Regions from separate parts of the Vibrio sp. R12-SW3-ISO1 genome, predicted to be linked through region 1. Evidence: predicted binding sites of a transcription regulator. Region 1 holds the regulator's gene; each other region holds the start of a gene.

Region 1 (4,899 bases):
CCCACATTAAACCGAAAAATACTTGCAGTGTTACCTCTGAAAACGTGTCTTTTATAAAGAACCGACGTCCTAAACATCCATTTACCACAACTAGAACCTTTGATTCTCTTTGAATCCCACTGACATAACCTATAATTATTATTAGCTTATTAGAATTTTGGTTTTCGATGAAATGGTGAACTAGCTACAAATAAGCACGCCCGATCATACTGCATCAATCACAAAGATATGCAGTATATAGAGTATTAACATATCAATAAAGTACTTCCCTTCTCATTATACTACGTAGTTAAAATGCAACTTGCGAAAATAAGAATACTGACGAGTAGCAAACTGCTCAAGGGGCACACTCGCCTTCGTTTTGGTGATATAGTGCGAACATACAAGGACAGGTATTACACATAAGGTTTGTCATGTCAGCAAAACACCCCATTATTGCCGTAACGGGCTCTTCCGGTGCGGGCACAACCACGACCTCTGAAGCGTTTCGCAAAATGTTTAACATGATGCGCGTGAAACCGGCTTGGGTGGAAGGGGACAGTTTCCACCGCTTTACGCGCCCAGAAATGGATGTCGAGATCCGCAAAGCGCGCGAGCAAGGACGCCACATCAGCTACTTTGGTCCGCAGGCGAACGACTTCCCTGCGCTGTCTGAGTTTTTTAAGCAGTATGGCAATGAAGGCACAGGGCAAATTCGTCGCTACTTGCACACCTTCGATGAAGCCGTGCCCTACAATCAAATGCCGGGTACCTTCACGCCGTGGCAAGATTTGCCGGAAAATTCTGACGTGCTGTTCTACGAAGGACTGCATGGCGGCGTGGTGGATGGTGAGGTCAACGTCGCCCAACACGTCGACTTTTTGATTGGCATGGTGCCGATTGTGAACTTGGAGTGGATTCAAAAATTCGTCCGTGACACGCGCGATCGCGGTCACTCACGCGAAGCGGTAATGGACTCGATTGTCCGCTCGATGGATGACTACCTCAACTACATTACCCCGCAATTTTCGCGTACCCACATCAACTTCCAACGCGTGCCGACCGTCGATACGTCCAACCCACTTAACGCTAAAGGCATCCCAAGTTTAGATGAAAGCTTTGTGGTGATCCGCCTGCGCGGCATCAAACAGGTCGACTTCCCATATCTGCTCGCTATGATTGATGGCTCTTTCATGTCGCGCCACAACACTATTGTCGTGCCGGGGGGTAAGATGAGTTTTGCGATGGAGCTCATCGTCAGACCTATCCTACAGCAGCTTATCGAGACGGGTAAAATTGGCTAGCGATCAGTCCTAAGACCCGTTTACTTGTCATACCGTGATCATGTGCACATTTTTGCGTAAACAATCACCAACTTGACACGATTAAAATCAAGAAATCCCTTTTGAAAAAGGCTACTATTTGTAACCGAAACAAAGATGGCTTGCAGCATTGAATAAGTGCTCTTATCCTAAAAAGCCTTGTTCAAGGCTTCGCGCCTTTTACTGGCGCGACAAAAATGGAAAGCGGCAAGCGTACCCTGCAGAGGAAGTGAGATATTATGGTTCTAGGTAAACCTCAAACCGATCCAACATTAGAGTGGTTCCTGTCACATTGTCATATTCATAAGTACCCATCAAAAAGCACATTGATCCACGCCGGTGAGAAAGCAGAGACGCTTTACTACATCGTCAAAGGCTCTGTGGCGGTACTGATTAAAGACGAAGAAGGTAAGGAAATGATCCTTTCTTACCTAAACCAAGGTGACTTTATCGGTGAACTTGGTCTATTTGAAGAAGATCAAGAGCGTACCGCTTGGGTTCGCGCTAAATCACCTTGTGAAGTTGCAGAGATCTCATTCAAGAAGTTCCGTCAGCTTATCCAAGTCAACCCTGACATCCTAATGCGTCTATCTGCGCAAATGGCAAGCCGCCTACAAGTGACGAGCCAGAAAGTCGGTGACCTCGCCTTCCTAGACGTGACAGGCCGCATCGCGCAAACGCTACTTAACCTAGCGAAACAGCCAGATGCAATGACGCACCCAGACGGCATGCAAATCAAGATCACTCGTCAAGAGATCGGTCAGATTGTCGGCTGTTCACGCGAGACCGTTGGCCGTATCTTGAAGATGCTTGAAGAGCAAAACCTGATCTCCGCCCACGGTAAAACCATCGTCGTCTACGGCACGCGATAGGGTATTAGAGGCGAGTTCCTAGTGGCTAGTTCCTAGAGAAAACCTTTAAAGATTAAGAAAGCCACCCTGTCTACCAGCGGTGGCTTTTTATTTACCACTACCTATTACCCATCACCCATTTCACCAGCCCCCCTCTAGGAACTAGCAACTAGGCACTAGGAACTTCCCCCATCCGTACTCTCAAATATCTTATCCGCTGAAGCCGCGACAAACCCTGGGTAGAGCTCACCATTACTCATCGGATAGCGTTTGGCGAATTCGTAGAAGCCACCTGGGGTCACTTGCGTACCGTCACTAAAGCTCACCTCGACTTTGTCTGCCATGGTGGACGATTGCTCAAGCAGTACCTCTGGTGAGCCTTTCACTTCGCCGCCCGACTCATTGATGACAAAACCCGCTTGGCGCAGGTGCTCATTCACCGCCGCGACCTCGTCAAATGCCTTGAGCTGATTAACGCTTACGGTGAAATGGTTAGCCCCATAGCCGTGCGCCGCAAGCCATGCTGCGTACTCACTCTCTTGGGCGAGGGTTTGAAAATCTTCATAGCTGAGATCCCACAAACGGCCCGCATACAAAAACTCATGGCTTTGCAGTGCGGATGCCTCCACTTGTGCCACCAGCTTGCTGACAATGCGTTGCAGCGGCGCTGAGCACTCTTCGACTTTCAGCTCACTGATGAACACTTTTGGCAACGTCGGATCGGCGTGCTCGTAGTGCTTGGCGACCAAGTGTTTGCTCTCAAAAAGATAATCACCACACGCTTGGTAACCCAGCGCAATAAATGGCGCAGCCAATGTCTCGATACCGAGCGGCGCGATGTTAAAGGTGCGCAGCGCAATATGGTCATTGATCAGCGGCTCATCTTCTTCTAAAAGCTGATGAACCTTGGCCGCTTGAGGGCATAGACGGGAAATATAGTCTTGCCACAGTAAATCGAACAGTTGAGCAGGCGTCATAACGTCTCCATGTTAATCGTGAAGCTGAATCGTAAAGCTAGTTCTTTAAAAGAATGGCTTAATCACAAACCTAGCAATGAATCGAACACCTTGGGCTCCAAGTGAGCCCAAGGTGCCTCTTACAGTTCTACACCCGGGCTTAACGCCTCAGGCAGCAAGGTGTGCTCGCCTTCCATCGATGCCATAGGGTAAGCGCAATAGTCCGCAGCGTAGTAAGCACTTGGGCGAAGGTTGCCCGAGGCGCCCGGTCCGCCAAACGGCGCATCGCCACTCGCCCCAGTTAATTGGCGGTTGCGATTGACGATCCCTGCACGAATGTGGTCAACAAAGTAGGCCCACTCATCATCATCGGTGGACACCAGCCCAGCAGAGAGGCCAAAGCGGGTGTCATTGGCCAGCTCAACCGCGCGCTCAAGACCTTGATAACGCACCACTTGCAGCAGCGGGCCAAAATACTCTTCATCTGGCAGCGCGTCGATGGCCGTGACATCAATAATCCCCGGAGTGACAAACGCTGCCTCGCCCGCTTTCGCTTCCACCAAGCTCACACCACCAAGGCTCTGCAAGTTCGCCTGTGCGTTGAGGATAAAGTGTGCCGCAGCTTTCGAAATTTGTGGGCCCATAAAAGGCGCTGGCTCTGCAAACGGCTGATCGACGCGCAGCTTGCGTGTGGCCTCAACCAAGCGATTAACCAAAGCATCGCCTTTGTCGCCCACAGGCACATAGAGACGACGCGCGCAGGTACAGCGCTGCCCAGCACTGATAAAGGCCGATTGCAAAATGGTGTAGACCGTCGCGTCCAGCTCACCGTAGTGCTCACTGATGACCATAGGGTTGTTGCCGCCCATCTCCAGTGCCAGCATCTTGTCTGGCTGACCGGCAAATTGGCGATGCAGCAGATGACCTGTATTGGCGCTACCAGTAAACAGCAGGCCATCAATGCCTTTCGACTCTGCTAGCGCAATGCCCGTCTCTTTGCCCCCTTGGACTAAATTGATCACGCCCGCAGGCAATCCAGCTTGTTGCCACAGCTTCATCGCTAGTTCACCGGTCAGCGGCGTTTGCTCTGACGGCTTGAACACCACAGTATTGCCCGCCAGCAGTGCTGGGACAATGTGACCATTGGGCAAATGACACGGGAAGTTATACGGACCAAACACCGCCATCACACCCAACGGGCGATGGCGCAGCACAATTTGGTTACCCGCCGCTTCACGGGTACTTTCGCCTGTGCGATCATGATAAGCGCGAATAGAGATGGCAATTTTACCCGCCATGGCCGCGGCTTCTGTGCGCGTTTCCCACAACGGCTTGCCGGTCTCTTTGGCAATCACTTCGGCTATCTGCTCACTGCTCTCTTTCACTTTTTCAGCAAACGCCAGCACGATGGCTTCGCGCTGCGCAAAACTGAGTTTTTTCCATGTCTGGAAGGCGTTTCTCGCCGCGCTGACCGCCGCTTCGACTTGCGCGCTAGACGCGCTGTCACCCTGCCAAATGACCTCGTCATTGTACGGGCTGGTTGAATTCATCGGCTCGCCTTGTCCGGCCAGCCACTCTCCTGCAATCCAATGAGTCATGTTGTTTTCCTTGTCCAATTCTACTGCCATTACTGGGCTGACTATCGCTGGGCTGACTATTACTGAGCCAGCATGCGCACGTAGTCACCATCGCCGACTTGCAGCGCGTTCGCCACCTCTGGCGCTAGGATGACCGAACCCGACTCTTTGTCGTACGCCGCTTTGGCGGCGGTGGCTCTGAAGTTCTCAAATG
Region 2 (4,899 bases), on a different contig from region 1:
GATGCGGCAGCCGAAGTGGCAGCGAAGGAAGCAGCAGAAGCGGCGAAGCACCAAGCGAGCCAAACTGAGCTGGATAAAGATCCTATCGCCGATGAGATTGAATTTGATGCATTCGCCGCCGTGGACATGCGTATCGCTCGTATCATCTCTTGCGAAGAAGTGCCAAAAGCCAACAAGCTGCTAAAGTTCCAGCTCGATATCGGCGGTGAAACTCGTCAAGTCTTCTCTGGTATTAAGTCTGCTTACAAACCCGAAGAGCTTGAAGGCAAACTCACCGTGATGGTTGCGAACCTTAAGCCGCGTAAGATGAAATTTGGTATGTCGGAAGGCATGATCCTAGCAGCAGGCCCTGGTGGCAGCGAGCTATGGATTCTTGAGCCTCATGAAGGCGCACAGCCAGGTATGCGCGTGATGTAATCACCAGGCTCGTATCACTCATCCCCGCGTGACACCGTCCGCGGGGATTTTTTGTGCCCTCAATCACAATATTAGGGCTTACTTTGCACCAAAACCGTTCAACCCCTTCGCCCTCCAGAATGTAACCTACTGTATTAAAACAACTTATAAGTTGGCACTGTTCCTGCTCTACCCACTTAGTAGTAGGCGAGTACAAGGAGTACGTTATGTTTGTGTTGATCTCAGTGGTTCTATCGATAGCCGTATTGGCTGTCATGCTTTACTTCTCTAAAAAGCGTCAAAGCACTTTAGAGCGCAAGTTTGAAACACTGGTCTTGCTGCGACAGGTGATGTTGCTTAGCCGCAAACATCGTAGCGCGACCCACTTGGCGTTAACCAAGGAGGTGACGGATAGTGAGCTGGAAGAAATTGAAGCGCTCTACGATCAAATGGTCGATATCACCAATGGCTTGGTGGCCAACGCGCCCTTTGACAACAAACCCATGTACCGAATTTTCCAATTAAAACTCAAAGGCATGCATAAAGAGTGGCAAGACAGAACCGTGATTCGCAACCAAGTCATCCACGGTAAAACCATTCGTCACTGCATGTTCTTGATGGATGAAGTCGCGATTGCATGGTTGATTGAGTCTGAGCGTGAAGATCTCAGTGATGAGTACCACATGAACTGGCAACAAATCCTCGACAGTATGGAAGTGCTGACTCAACTGCGTTTGTGCATTCCAGAAATCGATACTATTGATGGTCGCTTGCGCGTTAAATACTATTGCGACAAAACACGTCGTAAACTTAACCAACTGTCGATCATCAGTCCATTGAGTGTTGCCTCGCCAGCCAGCAGTGCCGCGATGCGTGACCTGACTGAAATCGCCATCAGCGAGGAGCTAGATTGGACAGAAGAAGCCTTGTATGAACTGACCAGTGACGTGTCTGCGGTTATCTCGCAAGTCTATGACCAAGTGTTATCGGACATGACGGAAACACTCTATCTGCCACTTCCTCGAGTAGCGATAGCGTGAACGGCTAGCGATACACGTTTTAGCAAAATCTATTGTTGCCAATCTATGTTAAATAAATAAAACGGCCAGGTGATAAGACCTGGCCGTTTTCATCATTGTTTGCTCAACGCGAATATGCGCTAAAGACTCTGATATTTAGAGCTTTGTTACTTAGAGCATCGTTACTTAGAGCATTTTGCGCGCCGCTTCGACGACAACTTTAATCGAGCGTGCTTCGGTTTCTTTTAGCGTAGAGTGATCAGGGATCTCTTTTTGAGTTCGGTTGATGATGACACCCGCCACACAACCTGCTTTTAGGCCAGAGCTTGCACACATCGTCAATAAGGTCGCTGACTCCATCTCGAAGTTCAGTACGCCCATATCTTGCCACTCTTTCATCGAGCCTTGGAAACGTTTCACCACGCGACCAGAGAAAGTATCGTAACGCTCTTGACCAGGGTAGAAGGTATCACTGGAAGCCGTGACACCCATGTGAACCGTTGCACCTGTCTCTTCTACCGCCGCTTTCATCGCTGTTGCCACATCAAAATCAGCCACCGCTGGGAACTCCATAGGCGCGAAATGCAGACTGGCACCATCGAGACGCACAGAGCCGGTTGAAACAATCATATCGCCAACATTCACATGCGGTTGGATTGCACCAGTGGTACCAACACGTAGGAAGGTACGCACACCACACTGCGCTAGCTCTTCAACCGCAATAGAAGTCGATGGGCCACCAATACCGGTTGAACACACAACAACAGGCTTGCCCTCTAATTCAGCGCGGTACAGCGTGTATTCGCGGTGACTGGCGAGAAAGATGGGATTATCCATCTCTTCAGCAATTTTTTGCACACGTGCAGGATCGCCAGGGATGATCGCGAGTGTCGCACCAGCAAGATCATCTTTCGTAACACCAAGGTGGAAAACAGCTTGAGACATAGGGGAGGCTCCTTATAGTGACAGGCTCATCGAATGGGTGGCGGCCTGTTCTTACATTTGTTTGGGTACCCGGCTACTCTAACCAAGTCAGCAGCAATATATAGTGATTTAGATCACACATAACAAAGCAACAAAACATTCATTTTCACAATAAACCGTTTTGCATCACACTTTAATGCGCAATATCGTCAATTTTGCACATAAAACCGCCGTTTGATCTCACGTTTTCTCATCGCTACGGCCATCACCCCGAGGTCAACAGCGATGCCTCCGAGAGCGAAATAAACGGCGAGACGTAGATTAAACCGGATGCTTAAAGCAATCGTTGATGGTTTTACCGATCGCGCGTAACACATCTCTTCTCGTGATGATCCCAACCAATCGACCATTGTCAATGACAGGGTAGACCTTAGGCTTACCGACCTTCATCATATCCGCCAACTCGATAATAGAAGTCTCAGGGGTCACTGAAAGTACCTCCTTGCTCATACAGTCCGATACGATATGGGTATCTTGGCAGTAGTAACTCACCTTGATGAGTTTATCCAACAGGTCTTGGCCCGAGAGAAAACCAATCACTTTTTTGCTCTCGTCAATCACGGGCCCACCGAGATAATTTGAGTTCATCACCTTTTCAAGCGCCGCACTCAACGACATATTGGGGGTAAATGTCACCGCTTGTAACGTCATATAGTCTCTGACCTTTAATGATTCCATCTGCGTCTCCTTGTCCGTGCTCTGGGTGGGTCATACTATATATTGTCGTCTAATTTCTTGATTTCACAAATGGCGCTGCGCATTTTTCCACCGCCCCTCAACTTAATGACTAAACTGTAATTAGTGATAGCGATGGAGAGGTATGAGCCCGTGAACTCAACGTTGACTGAATTGATGAAAGTGAACCCCGCGTTGATGCATACGGTGTTTGCCTCTTTGCCTGAGCCGACCTTTTTAATCAGCAAAACGGGCGTCTATGTGGAGGCGATAGGTGGACGTGATACGACGCGTCACCATGAACCAAGAGTCATTGCCGGGCTGGACCAGTACCAAGTACTTCCAGCTGACAAAGCGCTGTTCTTTGCCAAAAAACAGCGCCGGGGTACGATTCATCAAATCAATCAGTGGTAGAGCAAGGCATCCACTAGGGTTGTTGCCAGCGCTGTGCGGCTTGCGCATCGGACTCACGCGATTCCACCCAGCGCGTATCGGTTGTCGTGCGCTCTTTTTTCCAAAACGGCGCTTGTGTCTTAAGGTAGTCCATCACAAATTCGCACGCTTCAAACGCGGCTTTGCGATGCGCACTCGTTACACCGACAAACACAATTTGATCGCCAATATCAAGATCGCCAATACGATGGATCACACGCACACAATCCAGCGGCCAACGCGCCAATGCGCTGTCGCAAATCTTTTGCAGCGATGACTCCGTCATTCCTGGGTAATGTTCAAGGGTAAGACCGGTCACTTGGTCGCCCAAGTTCATGTCCCTTACCTTACCGACAAAGGTCACCACTGCGCCAATACTGGCGTCTTTCGCCAACTGACCATACTCCTCACCGACATCAAAATCATCCGCTTGAACAGAGATACGAACCGTCATCGTTAGCCCCCAGTCACTGGTGGGAAAAAGGCCACTTCATCGCCATCTTTCAGCGGATGGGTAAGCGGCACAATCGCTTGATTCACCGCTGCGAGCAGTTTACCCGCTTCAAGTGCGAGAGACCATTTGCCCTCTTGCTGCGCAAGATGCGCACGCAATGACTCCACGGTGTCAAATTGGTCAGGGAGCGTTAATGTATCAACGCCAACCAACTCGCGCGTCTGCGCAAAAAACAATACGTTAATCATAATCCACCTTGAAATGCCCGGATTTTCCGCCCGTTTTCTCCAAAAGACGCACCGAACCGATCACTATGTCTTTTTGAACCGCTTTACACATGTCGTAGATGGTCAGCGCCGCCACTGAAGCCGCGGTCAATGCTTCCATCTCCACGCCGGTTTTGCCGGCGAGCTTGCACACCGACTCGATGCGCACCTGACTCTTTTCGGTCAGCGCTTCCAACTGTACTTCCACTTTGGACAGGAACAGCGGGTGGCATAACGGAATCAAGTCCCAGGTTTTTTTCGCGGCTTGAATACCGGCAATACGAGCGGTGGCAAACACGTCACCTTTGTGATGCTCTCCAGAGAGAATCAGTTGCAGCGTCTCTGGCGCCATGTGAACAAAAGCTTCAGCGCGCGCCTCGCGCACTGTGTCTGCTTTGCTCGACACATCGACCATATTCGCTTCACCCGAAGCATTGATGTGAGTCAGTTCACTCATGCGATCCCCTTATACTGATAAGTGAGGCATAAAGTTACAAGGACGATGGCTGGCATCCAACTGCTGCTTGATAATCTTAGTCCAGCCTGTGCGACACGCGCCTGTCGAACCCGGCATGGCAAAAATCACGGTGTGATTGGCAAAGCCAGCAATGGCACGTGACTGAATCGTTGAAGTGCCGATTTCTTCAAAAGAGACCATGCGAAATAGCTCGCC
Region 3 (4,899 bases), on a different contig from region 1:
GTGCAGATCTTTAACCAAAAAGCTCGCCACAACCATGCGCAGTCGATTGTGCATCCAGCCCGTTTCGTTCAGTTGCCTCATCGCCGCATCGACAATAGGGTAGCCTGTCTCACCGCGCTTCCAGGCCTCAATGTGTTTGGGGTTATTTTGCCACCTCAGCTCCTCTCCCCAAGCATTGAAACTCTCCCCTCTCGACAGTTTGGGTTCAAAGTGGAGCAGGTGCTGATAAAACTCTCGCCATACGAGCTCGCTTTGCCACACTTCTCGCCCACCACTGAGTGGCAGCGTTTGCTGATACATTAAACGCGCCATGCATTGACGCACCGACAGCGCTCCAATCGCCAGATACGGCGACAGCTTGCTGGTATTATCCAACGCTGGGAAATCCCGCTTATCACCATACTCATCCGCTTTGCTCTGCACAAACTCTCGCAAGGTAGCGATGATGTCTCGAGTCTTGACACTGTATCGCTCGCTCGATTCACGCGGGTAACTGAACGGACTCGCCTCATCCAACAAGGCGACATCTTGGTGTTGCAACGACCCTGCACTCGGCTGACTCTTGAAGGTCTGGATGTGGAATCCTTCACTATAGAGTTTACTTAAATAAGCGCGCTTGTAAGGGGTGAAGACTTTGAAATAGTCGCCTTGCTTGTTGCGCACTGAGCCCGGCGGAAAAATACATTTATCATCAAAGCGATGCACGTCCACAGAAGTTGAACTCAATGCCTCCTCCAGCGCTTCATCGCGGCGACGTTCATTCAGTTCATACTCGTTATTTAGATACAGACCCGTTGCTTTAGCTTGCAGTGCCAACTCAGCCACCAGCGCTGCGCTGTCTGCGAAGGTCTCGACTTGCGCGTAATAAAGCGGGATGTCGAGTTCGGCCAATTCCGTCTTTAACTCGTGCAAGCGACGGTAGATGAGATCCGCTTGCCTTGGGCTATGATCGTGGGTTTGCCAGGTACCGGGCGTTGCGATGTATAACGCCACGACCGGTTGACCTCGATTCACGGCGCTCACTAATGCGTGATTGTCTTCAACACGTAAATCACGGCGCAACCAAACAATATTCAAAACCTTCTCCTTACCAATTCGATCATTTCTGACAGCGAGACTTGCCCATGCTGCGCTTCTAACTCTTTGATCACACTAAGCTGAGATTCACTTGGCTTCGTGGCACTGTAAAACGCCAGTTGTTCAAAGCGGTGAACGGCGGTGTGCTCTAAGAGGCCCGACAGATCCTCGACGCCATCAATCATCAAGACTCGATAGCCTTGACTGACCAGACTCAGGGCCCACAGTTGGGTGTGGATATCGCGCGCCGCATCGAGATTGATTACCAAACATTTACCGCGATGGGCCACCTTGTTTTCCGCCTCAATGATCTGGTTGAGCTTGGTGACCATCAAGGTATTAAACAGACCAAGATGCAAAGATCGCAGACTTTGTTTCACTAGCGCGAGCGCGTTGAGCGTTGGCGTGATGAACTGACGCTCAACCAACTCAAGAGGATACTCTTTCAGCACACCATTAATCACACTCTCTGCACGCTTGGTGTTGAGGTTAGTCAGCGCTTCAAGCACCTCCTCTACTGCCTCTAAACTGCCGACATCTAGCGCTTCATCTGGCAAATCAGACCCGATCAGGGCTTTCACTTTACCAATCGAAATCCCTTTCGCGAGCCAGCCTTGAATCTCATTGATGAGTGCAATGTGCTCATCCGTGTAGAGTCTGTGGCCTTTTTCAGTGCGCTCCGGTTGGATCAAGTTGTATCTACGCTGCCACGCTCGCAGCGTCACAGGCTTAACTCCGGTTAAATCCGAGACCTCTCTAATCGCATACCAATTTTTTTCACAGACCATAACGCAGTCTTAACTCCTGTGGGTGTGGCTGCAGAAACTTTTGCTTCGCCAAGTATTCATCGGGATGAGTGGATAGATAATGTTTGATGAGCGTTAGCGGCGCCAACAAAGGCAGCAAACCCACACGGTATTCGTCGATCACGCGGCGCAGCTCAGACTTTTGTTCTTTGTCGAGATGACGCTTAAAGTAACCTTGGATGTGCATCAGCACGTTAGTGTTGTTTTTACGACTGGCGCGATTGGCCACCGCTTGCATCAGCGCGGTACGGTACAAGTGGTAAAACTCTTCGATGTCGTACTCTTTGATGTTCGCAACCATGCGCCCAAGCTCTTTGTACGCTTCAGGGTGATGAGCCATTAAGGTCAACTTGTAACGCGAGTGGAAAGCGATGATTTTGCCACGGGTCGGCGTCTCACCCATTGAGTCATAAAAATCACGCAGGGTATAGACGCGGGTAATGAAGTTCTCTTTCAACACAGGATCATTGAGCCGTCCATCTTCCTCAACCGGTAGCCATGGCATCTGCTCCATCAACTGCTGTGTATACAGCCCAACCCCAATATTTTCCGCACCAGCTTTACGGTACACTTTAACGCGCTCCATTCCACAGGTGGGCGATTTAGCACAAACGATGTAACCGCATAGCTCTTCATCGACTAAACTGGCAACCTTCTGTTGGGAATAGCGAATCATGGCGTCCGTGTGATCTTTGCTCGAATCTTTGGTCTCCACCAGCGCAATGCGCTCGTCGTTTGACATCAATCGAATCGTCGGCCTAGGAACCGGCATCCCCATTCCCACTTCAGGGCATATCGGCATAAATTCAAAAAACGGTGCCAACTCTTTCGTGACAAACTTGCTGATCTTATGACCCGAGTCGAAACGGACTTTTTCTCCCAGCACACAAGAACTGATACCGATCGTAATTTGCTTTTCCATGTTGAGCTCCCATCACCATCAAATGTGTACAACTTAATTTCTTGTATAACTTAATTTCTCATATAAGTAGTAGCACAGCACTTGAAACATGTACAAAAAAATTATTTGTACAATGTTACGCAAACTTAACCATTTTGGTTCACTCCCCAAGCAAACGTTTTTGCAAATCGATTGCTAAATCACTTTCAACACATTTGGTTATCAATATCTCGAAATCGTCATGGTACACCCTGTTTTGTGAGCAACCTCTCAAGGAACAATGGCTGACAAGGCTAGTATTGCCTCAACACAGAATTGAAGTTCAACATAATTGGTAATCAGCACCGCGATTACTGACCCATTTGGAGTAATGACTATGGCAACCCCACATATTAATGCTCAGCCAGGCGACTTTGCAGAAACCGTATTGATGCCAGGCGATCCGCTACGCGCAAAATACATCGCAGAGACATTCCTTGATGACGTCAAACAAGTTTGTGACGTTCGCAACATGTTTGGCTACACAGGCACCTACAAAGGCAAAAAAGTGTCGGTGATGGGTCACGGCATGGGCATCCCATCTTGCTGTATCTACGTTCATGAGTTGATTGCCGAGTTCGGAGTGAAGAACGTGATTCGTGTCGGTAGCTGTGGCGCGGTACGTGACGACGTAAAATTGATGGACGTCGTGATTGGCATGGGCGCCTCCACAGACTCAAAAGTCAACCGAATCCGTTTTAACGATCACGATTTCGCGGCCATTGCGGACTTCGGTCTTCTTGAAACCGCCGTTGCTCAAGCTCGCGCGCAAAACGTGCCAGTCAAAGTCGGTAACGTATTCTCAGCAGATCTCTTCTACACACCAGAAGCAGACATCTTCGAGAAGATGGAAAAACTCGGCATCCTTGGTGTGGACATGGAAGCTGCAGGCATCTACGGCGTTGCGGCTGACCTTGGCGCAAAAGCGCTCACCATTCTGACCGTCTCTGACCACATCATCCGTGGTGAAAAACTGAGCTCAGAAGAGCGTCAAAAATCGTTCAATGACATGATGAAAGTGGCGCTAGAAACTGCCATCAACCTGTAACGATATTGCAGCCAAGTGACCGCTTGGCTGCCCAGATAGTCCCGAGGGGGAGAGAGTGACAACTGGCAAACTGCCAAAGGAAGCAGATGGGTTACAGCTCAATTTTTGTAAAACATTGGCGTGTGACAACTTTGGATTGAGTGATGCGCATCGTTACGTTGTGCAGCACGCTAACCCTAAACGACCTGCGATGGTATGTCGGGAGTGCGGTGCTTTCCCCCCCTTACTTAACAATCAAGATGTGCTGACTGAACTGCAACGTTTACGCCAGCTGCACAGCGATGGGCTGCCCGCTTGTCGCCAGCCTGATTGCCCCAACATGGGCCTTTCGGTCCACACACATAAACACCTCTACCACGCGTTTGGCTACAGTGGTGATAGGCAACGCTATCGTTGCAAAGCGTGCCAATCGACCTTTGTCGATAAGTGGTCAGGGGCGAACAAAAAACGTCAATTTCAAGAAAACCTGCTTGGGTTGCTGTTTACGGGTTATTCCGTGCGTGAAATCTGCCGCAAGCTTTCCATCAACCCCAAAACCTTTTATGACCATGTTGACCATATCGCCAGCCGCTGCCGACGCAAGCTTGCCATGATTGACGCTCGTTGGGTCAACCACGCCAAACACTACGAACTCGCATCTCACTACGTCACCCTGCAACCGAAAAGCAATAACGGCGTATTGTGGTTTGCCACGGGTGAAGCCCACAGCGGCTACATTTTGTGCCAACACGTCAACTACTCGGCCAATGAAGAACCCGTTGGTGGTATCGATCATGATCCGTACCAAACGCCTGCGCGTTTTGTCTCACGCGATCACTGCTCTGAGGCCAACCTGCCCGTGCCAACGCCACCGAGCGATCTTCGCGAGCGCATCGACCAGCAGTACCAAACCATTTTGGCGCGAGGCAATGTGGAAGACCCCATGGGCAACCTCACCGTCTTCCATTACCCCTCTAAAGGGGCATTAATCAGAGCACCGTACACCTCGTACGCCCATTTCTTACATGTGCTAGATTTGTGTCAGGGCG

The links. Region 1 encodes CRP, which controls carbon source genes, mostly activating them, when cyclic AMP is high. Its sites were predicted from a motif close to TGTGANNNNNNTCACA; they were not measured.
Region 2: a site for CRP is predicted at 2,463-2,478, ahead of udp (uridine phosphorylase). Genes of this name have one in related genera too.
Region 3: a site for CRP is predicted at 3,042-3,057, ahead of deoD (purine-nucleoside phosphorylase). Genes of this name have one in related genera too.

The regions. Positions count from the first base shown of each region.
Region 1 covers NZ_JCBDGK010000050.1:122,811-127,709, reverse strand. Annotated here, with positions in the region: gene AC6R0R_RS16410 (capsule assembly Wzi family protein) at 1-88, opposite strand, end outside; gene AC6R0R_RS16405 (phosphoribulokinase) at 414-1,283, shown strand; gene crp (cAMP-activated global transcriptional regulator CRP) at 1,541-2,173, shown strand; gene AC6R0R_RS16395 (DUF1338 domain-containing protein) at 2,329-3,129, opposite strand; gene astD (succinylglutamate-semialdehyde dehydrogenase) at 3,249-4,706, opposite strand; gene astA (arginine N-succinyltransferase) at 4,766-4,899, opposite strand, start outside.
Region 2 covers NZ_JCBDGK010000018.1:95,550-100,448, reverse strand. Annotated here, with positions in the region: gene metG (methionine--tRNA ligase) at 1-417, shown strand, start outside; gene AC6R0R_RS05755 (hypothetical protein) at 624-1,436, shown strand; gene udp (uridine phosphorylase) at 1,602-2,360, opposite strand; gene AC6R0R_RS05745 (CBS domain-containing protein) at 2,661-3,077, opposite strand; partial or broken gene AC6R0R_RS05740 (GGDEF domain-containing protein) at 3,210-3,446, shown strand; gene moaE (molybdopterin synthase catalytic subunit MoaE) at 3,502-3,960, opposite strand; gene moaD (molybdopterin synthase sulfur carrier subunit) at 3,963-4,208, opposite strand; gene moaC (cyclic pyranopterin monophosphate synthase MoaC) at 4,201-4,683, opposite strand; gene moaB (molybdenum cofactor biosynthesis protein B) at 4,693-4,899, opposite strand, start outside.
Region 3 covers NZ_JCBDGK010000021.1:32,836-37,734, forward strand. Annotated here, with positions in the region: gene phrB (deoxyribodipyrimidine photo-lyase) at 1-1,077, opposite strand, end outside; gene AC6R0R_RS07210 (MerR family transcriptional regulator) at 1,074-1,865, opposite strand; gene AC6R0R_RS07215 (YbgA family protein) at 1,855-2,805, opposite strand; gene deoD (purine-nucleoside phosphorylase) at 3,161-3,871, shown strand; gene AC6R0R_RS07225 (transposase) at 3,927-4,899, shown strand, end outside.